Regions from separate parts of the Marinoscillum sp. genome, predicted to be linked through region 1. Evidence: riboswitches for the same ligand, from Rfam matches in the RefSeq annotation. Region 1 holds a riboswitch; the other holds the start of a gene.

Region 1 (4,430 bases):
AGGTACCCCAACTCCAGCTACCACACGAGTGGTACAGATACTTCCTGGACCTACACCTACTTTAATAGCGTCAGCACCAGCTTCCATTAAGGCCTCCGCAGCTTCTCTTGTAGCAATATTTCCTACAATCAGCTCGAGATCCGGGAATTGCTTCTTCATATTTTTGGCTGCATCAATCACCCCTTTGGAGTGGCCATGAGCAGTATCAATACTTACCACATCCACTCCGGCGTTGATCAGTGCCTGGATTCGATCACTAATGTCTGGTGTGACACCAACAGCCGCACCTACACGCAATCGTCCATATTCATCTTTGCAGGCATTCGGCCGATCTTTGTTTTTCAGAATATCTTTGTACGTGATCAGTCCTGTGAGTTTGCCATCCTTGTCGACGATCGGAAGTTTCTCTATTTTGTACTCCTGCAGGATCTCTTCAGCCTCTTTCAGCCCTACCTCTACCTCAGCAGTAATGAGGTTTTCTTTGGTCATGATTTCGCTGATAGGCCGTTTCATGTTTTTCTGAAAGCGCAGATCCCTATTGGTGATGATCCCAATGAGTTTTTTATGACTGTCAACTACTGGAATCCCACCGATTTTATGCTCACGCATGATTTTCTCAGCATCTCCTGCCACACTGTCATGAGCTAGTGTGATTGGATCCAAAATCATCCCACTTTGAGATCTTTTTACTTTACGCACCTGCGCGGCTTGTTTTTCTACCGGCATGTTTTTGTGAATAAAACCCAATCCACCCTCCAAAGCCATAGCAATAGCCAGGTTAGCCTCAGTTACTGTGTCCATGGCAGCAGAAACCAAAGGGATGTTCAGAGAAATATTTCGCGTGATTTTGGTGGTTGTATCGGTGTCTCGTGGGAGCACTTCTGAATAACCGGGAAGCAGCAGTACATCGTCGTAAGTAAGTGCTTCAAAGAGAAATTTGTCGTCGAAATTCATGCAAATAATATTTGTTATTATTTGCCGGGCAAAATTAACTAGTCCTGATAAGATTGTAAAACTAAAAGTGATTTATAATTTCACGGCATGAACGAATTCTTCTCTTTGGTACTGGAGCAATTTTATGAAACCACTTGGCTGGAGGCTTTGGCCGTCGTTTTCGGCTTGTTGAGTGTTTGGTATTCCAAGCAAGAAAACATTTTGGTGTACCCGACTGGGATTGTCTCTGTATTGATCTACGTCTATCTGTGTTTTGAATACAAGCTATATGCAGACATGGGCATCAACGCCTATTATTTTGTGATGAGCGTTTATGGATGGTACAACTGGGTGCATACAAAAGATGCCTCCAGGCAGCAGATACCTGTTTCCTGGAACAGCCGGAGCGAAAATCATTTGAGCATATTGTTGTTAATCTGTTCCTTTTTACTGATTCGCTATGTACTGATTGCCTACACAGATAGTGACGTGCCCAATTGGGATGCGGTGACGACTTCTTTTGCACTGGTGGGAATGTGGCTGATGGCCAAGAAGAAAGTAGAGAACTGGATAGCCTGGATCATCACTGATATTATCTCGGTACCACTTTATTTGTACAAAGGGTTGCCATTCACAGCTATACAGTTTTTGATCTTTACTGGACTGGCGTTTTGGGGCTTTTTTGCATGGAAGAAATCATACGAAAACAATGACTAAGCGAATAGCGATAATCGGACCTGAGTCAACAGGAAAAAGCGAGTTGTGCCAACACCTGGCGAGGATTTATGAAACGGAGTGGGTGCCAGAATACGCTCGATTCTACCTGGATAGACTGGATCGGCCATATGATAAGGAAGATTTGCTCGCCATTGCTCAGGGTCAGATGGCATGGGAGGATGATAAGGCCGAGGAGGCTGGAGAATATCTTTTTTGTGATACCAATCTGATTGTCATGAAGGTATGGAGCGACCACAAATATGGGGATACCGATCCATGGATATTGGAAGAGCTGGCTAACCGAAAATACGATTTCTATATACTTGGAAACATTGATTTGATCTGGCGGCCAGATCCTCAACGTGAACACCCAAAACTTAGAAAGCATTTTTTTGACATCTATGAAAACTACCTCAAAGAGCATGATCTGCCATATGGTATCGCATCAGGCATTGAGGACATGCGGGTTAAATCCGCCAGAGATCTGCTAGAGGATTTTTTCAGCCGATAGTTTTCTTCTACTTTTGCAACCATTAAGGGGTGCCTTACACGAGCAATTTGCTCTAACGGGCTGAGATCATACCCATTGACCTGATCCGGTTAGTACCGGCGTAGGGATTGGACCAAATGAGGTCCGTGTATGATAACCAGTAGGGGAGTTCCCCGCTTTCCGTATGGTTGAATTTGTTAATTAATAAACATGAAATTTGGAACAATGCTGATAGCAGTCATGCTGTCTGTATGTGCTTTGGGGCAATCCTCATTGCAGGGAAAAGTCACGAGTAAATCGGGAGAAGAATTAATTGGAGCCAATGTCTGGCTGGAAGGCACGAATAAAGCCAGTGCTACGGATGGAGATGGCAATTACATCATCTCCGGAATCACATCGGGTCAATACACCTTGAAAGTAACATATGTCGGTTATGAGTCCTACAGTGATCAGATTATAATAAATGAAGACCAATCATTGGATATTGCTCTTGCCGAGAGTGTGATTAAAGGTGAAGAGGTCATCGTATATGCCACGCGAGCCAACGACAATACACCTACCACATTCACGAATATTTCATCCAAAGAAATAGAGGAGCGTAACCTGGGCCAGGACATTCCATTTGTGCTACGGTACACACCATCCATGGTGGTGACATCTGATGCTGGGAATGGAGTTGGTTACACTGGGATTCGGATACGAGGTAGTGACCCTACCCGAATCAACGTCACAGTGAATGGCATTCCGCTCAATGATTCTGAGTCACATGGTGTTTTTTGGGTCAATATGCCAGATTTCACCTCTTCTGTAGATAATATCCAGATACAGCGAGGAGTAGGTACTTCTACCAATGGAGCCGCTGCTTTTGGAGCTTCGGTCAACTTACAAACGGATATGCCGTCTCAGGAGCCTTATGCCCGGATCAACTATAGTTTCGGTTCTTTTAATACCTGGCGTCATACGGTAGAACTCAATACTGGACTGATGAATGATCGATGGGCTTTTCAAGGGAGATTGTCTAAAATATCTTCTGATGGGTACATTGATCGGGCCGAATCAGATCTCCGGTCTTATTTCCTATCTGGTGGATACTATGGAGAAAAGACGACTATCAAGGCACTGACCTTTGCGGGAAAGGAAGTGACCTATCAGTCATGGTATGGTACACCAGGAGCCAAACTCTTTGGTGATGATGAAGACCTACAGGAGTTAATTGATTTTGGCGGAGAATACTCCACGCAGCAGCAAATCGACAACCTATACAACTCGGATAGAAGGTTCAACTACTATCTCTACGATCAGGAAGTGGACAACTATGGCCAGGATCACTATCAGTTACATTTAAGTCATACGTTTAGTCCAAGCTTTAATGCCACGGTTGCTCTCCATTATACGCATGGTGAAGGGTATTTTGAGCAATATCGAAATGAGGATGATTTTGCTGATTATGGATTGCAAGACTTGATAGTGGCAGATACCACTATTGCATCTACAGATCTCATTCGCAGACGTTGGTTGGACAATGACTTTTATGGAACGGTTTTTTCGGTGAACTATGCCGATAACGACTGGAACGTTACACTCGGAGGAGGGTGGAACTATTATGATGGAGATCATTTTGGAGAAATCATCTGGACAGAGTACGCCAGCAACTCACAAATTCGTGACAGGTACTATGACAACTATGGACGAAAGTCGGATTTTAACCTGTATGCCAAAGCAAACTATCAGCTAACTGAAAATCTAAATTTATTTGGTGATGTACAATTGAGAAGGATTAATTATAAAACCAAGGGAGTGGATAGTGATCTACGCAATATCGACACTGGAGGAGACTATACCTTCATCAATCCGAAGTTTGGTGGTACTTACATTATCAATGCCTATTCCAATGTTTACGCTTCATATGCGGTAGGTAACCGAGAGCCAGTAAGAAACGACTTTGTGGATGCGCCTAATAATGAAACTCCAGAACACGAAACCTTGAATAACATAGAGGTTGGTTATCGAAGAACTACTTCCACATCGTCTTTTTCGATCAACTACTATCTGATGGACTACCAAAATCAGCTGGTACTTACCGGCGCACTGAATGATGTGGGTTCAGGAATCCGTACGAATGTGGATGATAGCTACCGTATGGGAGTAGAGCTAGTTGGTGGTTTTCAACTATCAGAAAAGATTAATTTCGGAGGTAACCTAACCCTTAGCCAGAACAAGATTGCCAATTTCACGGAGGTGGTCTATGATTACGGTGCTGATTTTTCTGAGTACAACGTCATCACAATTG
Region 2 (4,430 bases), 390 kb from region 1:
TGGAGGTTTGGTAATGCAATCAATCCCCAATTACCTTTTGAGTGTTTTCCAACCTGAACCTGTCTGGGTTATGAGGATCTACAGAAAGTCCCCACTTTTCCATAACGGGAGCTTCCAGACCTTTTTGCCGGTATTCATCTGGTGTCATGATCGGTATTCCATAGATAATTGGAAAGTAACGCTGACAGTCCGGGCATAACATAATACCCTCATGGATCTCCTCGTCAATTTCCGAAATAATGGTGACCTGAAGATCGTGTTTGTCAAATGGACAGCACATTTTATCGAGTAATGCTTTTCTCATGCTGTTGGTATCTTTTGTATTTTATTTAGTCTATTCCTATATGATTTAACGGCAGTTTCAGGGTCATTAGAACTCATTATTCCTGATATGATCGCTACCCCCTGGAAGTCCAGACCTCTTAGTAGTTCCAGGTTTTCGGGTTTTATTCCCCCAGACAGGAATAGGGGACGTGACGTTATCTCACGAGCTTTCCTAACCGACTCTGGTGTCACTATTTCACAGTTGCCAGCAGATGTGGAGGGAAACATCGCACAAAAACTGAGATATGAAAATCCTTCTTTTTCGGCCAGCTCGATAGTGTGTGGATCGTTGCCCACAGTGAGTCCAGTTATTTTATCTCTGGTATATTCTTTGGCATCAGGCCAGTCAACTGGGAGCTTGTCGAAGTGAACGCCATCCAGTTCTAGTTCCACACACAATTTCCAGTCGTCATGCATCAGCACGGGAACGTTATGTATCCCAGCAAGTTGTTTGATTTGATGGATGAGAGCCGTCTTTTGATGAATGCTAAAGTCTGCTGGCCAATGGTTCCAAACCTGAATCAGGTCAATGCCTCCCAGCAAAGCTTTGGATAGTTGATCCAGCACATGTTCGGCAGAGGGATCTATCACTAGATAAATTCCTTGTAGTCGTCTCATTTCCATCCTTTATTCAACGCTGTAAAAAAAGCTTCCCAATACGGGTCTATCCCTGTGGGGTGATATTTTTTCTCTTGATTTTGATAGTCCGTACATTGAAATACAGACTCATCGGTAAGCTCTCCCACCACGGCACCATCTATTCCTTCTTTTTCTAATGAAGCAATTAATTTTTGCTCACTTCCTGGTTTGACAGCAAAAATCATAGATCCTGCTCCTATCGATTTTAATGGGTTGATATCAAAAAGTTCAGCCACAGATAGTGCCTCTTCGTAAAGTGGGATGGCCTTCAGGTCTACTTGAAATCCACACTCTGATGCGCGTGCCAGTTCGTAGAGAGCGCCCAAGATCCCACCTTCTGTCACATCGTGCATGGCGTGAAGCTCGTCATTGGCTAAAACCCTGCGTGCAGTCAGTGCTTCTGGAAGAGCTGAAAGTTGCCAGAAGTTAGCAGCGGCTTTTTGTTGAATTTCACTTCCTAGTTGATCAGACACCGAATCTGGAAACGCCATAGCCAATAGCGAAGTAGAAGAAAGTCCGGCACTTTTACTCATGATTAGCTTATCACCTGCCTGGGCTCGGTTGCTAGTGATCATTTGATGGATGGGAGCGTGTAAGAACATAGTACCCCCGCCAGATATGGTCGATTCCTGACCGGGTATTTGACCAGTATGGCCCCCGGTGATACTTATGCCCAGCTTTTTACACAAGCTGTGTATGTGTGACCAATAGGAAGAGAAATCTTCTTTGGATAAGCTGGTGGGCAAGTTCAGCACAAACTGTGCATACTGCGGGCAAAAGCCCGTAGTGGCCATATCATTGACCAACAGGTGTACGGAGAGCCAGGCTGAAACCTCCATACCCATGGATGGAATGAGTGAGAGCGGATCGCTGGATATGGCCAGACCTTGCCCACCTCCCAAATCGATGATGGACGTATCCACTCCAAACTGGGCCCCATGGATTACTTCAGGACGCTCTGCCCCGAGTGATCCCAGCAATAATTCCTTGAAATCAATTTCACCTACTTTACCACTTTTGGAATCAAATGCTCCCATTACTTATACGTCGTTCAACTGAATGTGAAAACCGAAAAAGTCACCATAAGGAACTTGCCATTGCTGAGTTGGAAACCACTTTGGAAGTCCGGTTGCACTCCAGCTAATGGTATAATCTCTGTCTGGTAGGGCCTTGGCCACTAGTTCCTTTAGTGTTTTCGGAGTATAAAAATTGGCAGTGACATAGTAATTGTTTTTGTTGAAGGCTTGCTGTACCCTGCGGCGGATGAGTTTCGGGGTATTTCGGTTCATCATGCCCATGATGATACCGTACTTACCTACCCGAACCGCCTCTCGAATGACTGCCACTGGATCTTTGTAGTATTCAAACGTAGTGACGAATGCCAGCGCATCGAAGGAGTGGTCTTTGAAAGGCATGTGATGAGAATCTGCCAGCACCAGATCTCCGTCAAACAGATGCACACCTTGCGCCAGCATGAAAGGAGAAATATCTCCACCGGTTGCTTCAATGCCGATCTCATGCCACCACCTGGTGAATCGAGTTGTTCCGCACCCAAACTCTAGCAGTGTTTTGACTCGCGTATCCTTTTTGATGAGTTGCTCCAGGGTTCTTTTTTGCCAAACTTCCTGTCGTTTGTAGGGACCTTCGTAATAGTCCTCATAGTGGTCCGTGTCGTCACGGTTAAAAAACCACTCCTTACGTCCTTGCCAGTTGCGCAGCTCGCCGGTAGCCACGTCAAACTTTTGTTTTGTTTGAATATTACTCATTGGTCGTTCAGTTTTTGAAAACCTGAGTAATGCCCTGAAAATAGTAGATTATATATCACTTGGTGATGACTACAATTCCTACGCTGGCATTATCCAGATCAGGTCACGGGTATGATCTCAGCTCCTGTTTTGAGGAGCACCCCCTTGTAAATTCTGATTCTCCAAAGGTAAGGAAGAATCGATGGAAGACGAAAAGTATCTAACCCTCTAACAATACCTGTCGATCAAAAAGTAGGCTTGTAGAGGGTTAGATAGTTGTTTAGTTCTTCTTTTTCTTTTTGGTAGTGATAATGATCACCCCACTGGCAGACTGGTATTCCTTAGCCGCTTTCTCACCTTTTACCACTTCTATTACATCAATTTCATCCGGTTTGAGTTGGTCCAGATTGGACTTGGATGAAACCTTGCCATCAATAATTACCAAAGGGTCATCACTTCCACCACTGCGAATCATCACTTTGGTGTCCTGTTGATCATCGCTTTTGCTGATGTCCACTTTTATGGAAGGATTTTCGCGATTGGTGGTGATGAGGATTACGCCGTTTGGCGCATTGTATTCTTTCTTTGCTTCATCCCCTTTGATGACGTTAATCGCTTTGATTTTATCTGGATCTAGTAGTTCCATGATTTCATAGTCATACTTTTTGCCATCTATGTAGATATCTGGTTTGGCACCATCTTTTAAACTGACCTTGACTTCTTTTTCATTTTCCTTGTCACTACTTGGCTCCTGAGCATACAAAGAACTCAAAGACAAAGTCCATAAACTGATTACTATGATTGCATATTTCATTTTTACTCGTTTTCGTTTTTAACAATTGGATTACTTCGTAGCTACATATATTTCAATCAGCTCATCGCTGTAGAGAATTTCTTTTTGATCGTTTTCTTTGGTCTGGAACATGGCTCTCGCATCGTTTAGTAGTGCTTCTTTTTGGCTGACGCTCATCTCACTAGACTCGCTGGTAGTACTGAACCAAAAACCCAGAATGATGGTGATCGATGCTGCAGCCCCAGACAGCCCATAGATCCATCGTTTTTTTTCTTTTCGTTTTTGATGAATGGACCGCCAAATGGTATCCTCCATTCCATCAGGTGCTTGTACTTTGTTTCCTTTGATGTAATCTGCCCATGGCTTTAGGGCTGGCTCTGCTTGGTCAGAGTTGAGCAGTATTTCCTCTTCGGGAATGGAAGACTCACCTTCCAGGTATTTTTTATAGATGTCCTTATCACTCATAGCTATAGATCTTTTTGAGTTTTGACCCGATCTGTTTTCGTGCCCGGGAGAGCAAGACCCGCACGTGTTCGATTTTTAAACCTGTTGTATCAGCAATTTCTGAATACTCCAATCCATCCAGGTCACGCATGGCGAGCACTTCACGCTGACTTTCAGGCAGCTCCATTAGCATCTCTCGGATGATTCCATTCAGCTCCTTCCATTCTATTTCTTTTTGTGAATTGTGGTGGTCCGCAGATTCATAGTCAGCCGCATTCACAAACAAGGGATGCCGTTTTTTTAGTAAATCCAAACAATGATTTTTGGCGGTCAGCAGCACAAAACCAGTTACGTTTGGGTGATTATTGAGCTGTTTACGTTTGTCCCAGAGTTTCAGCATTACTTCTTGTACTGCGTCATGAGCGTCTTCCTTATTGCCCAGCATTCGGTAGACCATTGGATAGATCTTTTGGGTAAGAGGAAGA

Evidence for each region. A riboswitch is a leader RNA that binds a small molecule or an ion and turns the genes downstream of it on or off. The one in region 1 is predicted to bind thiamine pyrophosphate.
Region 2: it holds a riboswitch for thiamine pyrophosphate, as region 1 does, so the genes downstream of both, ACO067_RS12230 (class I SAM-dependent methyltransferase) here and ACO067_RS14065 (TonB-dependent receptor) in region 1, are expected to answer to the same signal.

The regions. Positions count from the first base shown of each region.
Region 1 covers NZ_CBDDJZ010000001.1:3,241,151-3,245,580, forward strand. Annotated here, with positions in the region: gene guaB (IMP dehydrogenase) at 1-954, opposite strand, end outside; gene pnuC (nicotinamide riboside transporter PnuC) at 1,042-1,650, shown strand; gene ACO067_RS14060 (AAA family ATPase) at 1,643-2,161, shown strand; TPP riboswitch at 2,177-2,286, shown strand; gene ACO067_RS14065 (TonB-dependent receptor) at 2,351-4,430, shown strand, end outside.
Region 2 covers NZ_CBDDJZ010000001.1:2,854,939-2,859,368, forward strand. Annotated here, with positions in the region: gene ACO067_RS12210 (class I SAM-dependent rRNA methyltransferase) at 1-14, shown strand, start outside; gene ACO067_RS12215 (Trm112 family protein) at 20-304, opposite strand; gene ACO067_RS12220 (thiamine phosphate synthase) at 301-942, opposite strand; gene ACO067_RS12225 (AIR synthase family protein) at 939-2,000, opposite strand; gene ACO067_RS12230 (class I SAM-dependent methyltransferase) at 2,004-2,729, opposite strand; TPP riboswitch at 2,788-2,883, opposite strand; gene ACO067_RS12235 (TonB-dependent receptor plug domain-containing protein) at 2,989-3,522, opposite strand; gene ACO067_RS12240 (hypothetical protein) at 3,553-3,966, opposite strand; gene ACO067_RS12245 (RNA polymerase sigma factor) at 3,959-4,430, opposite strand, start outside.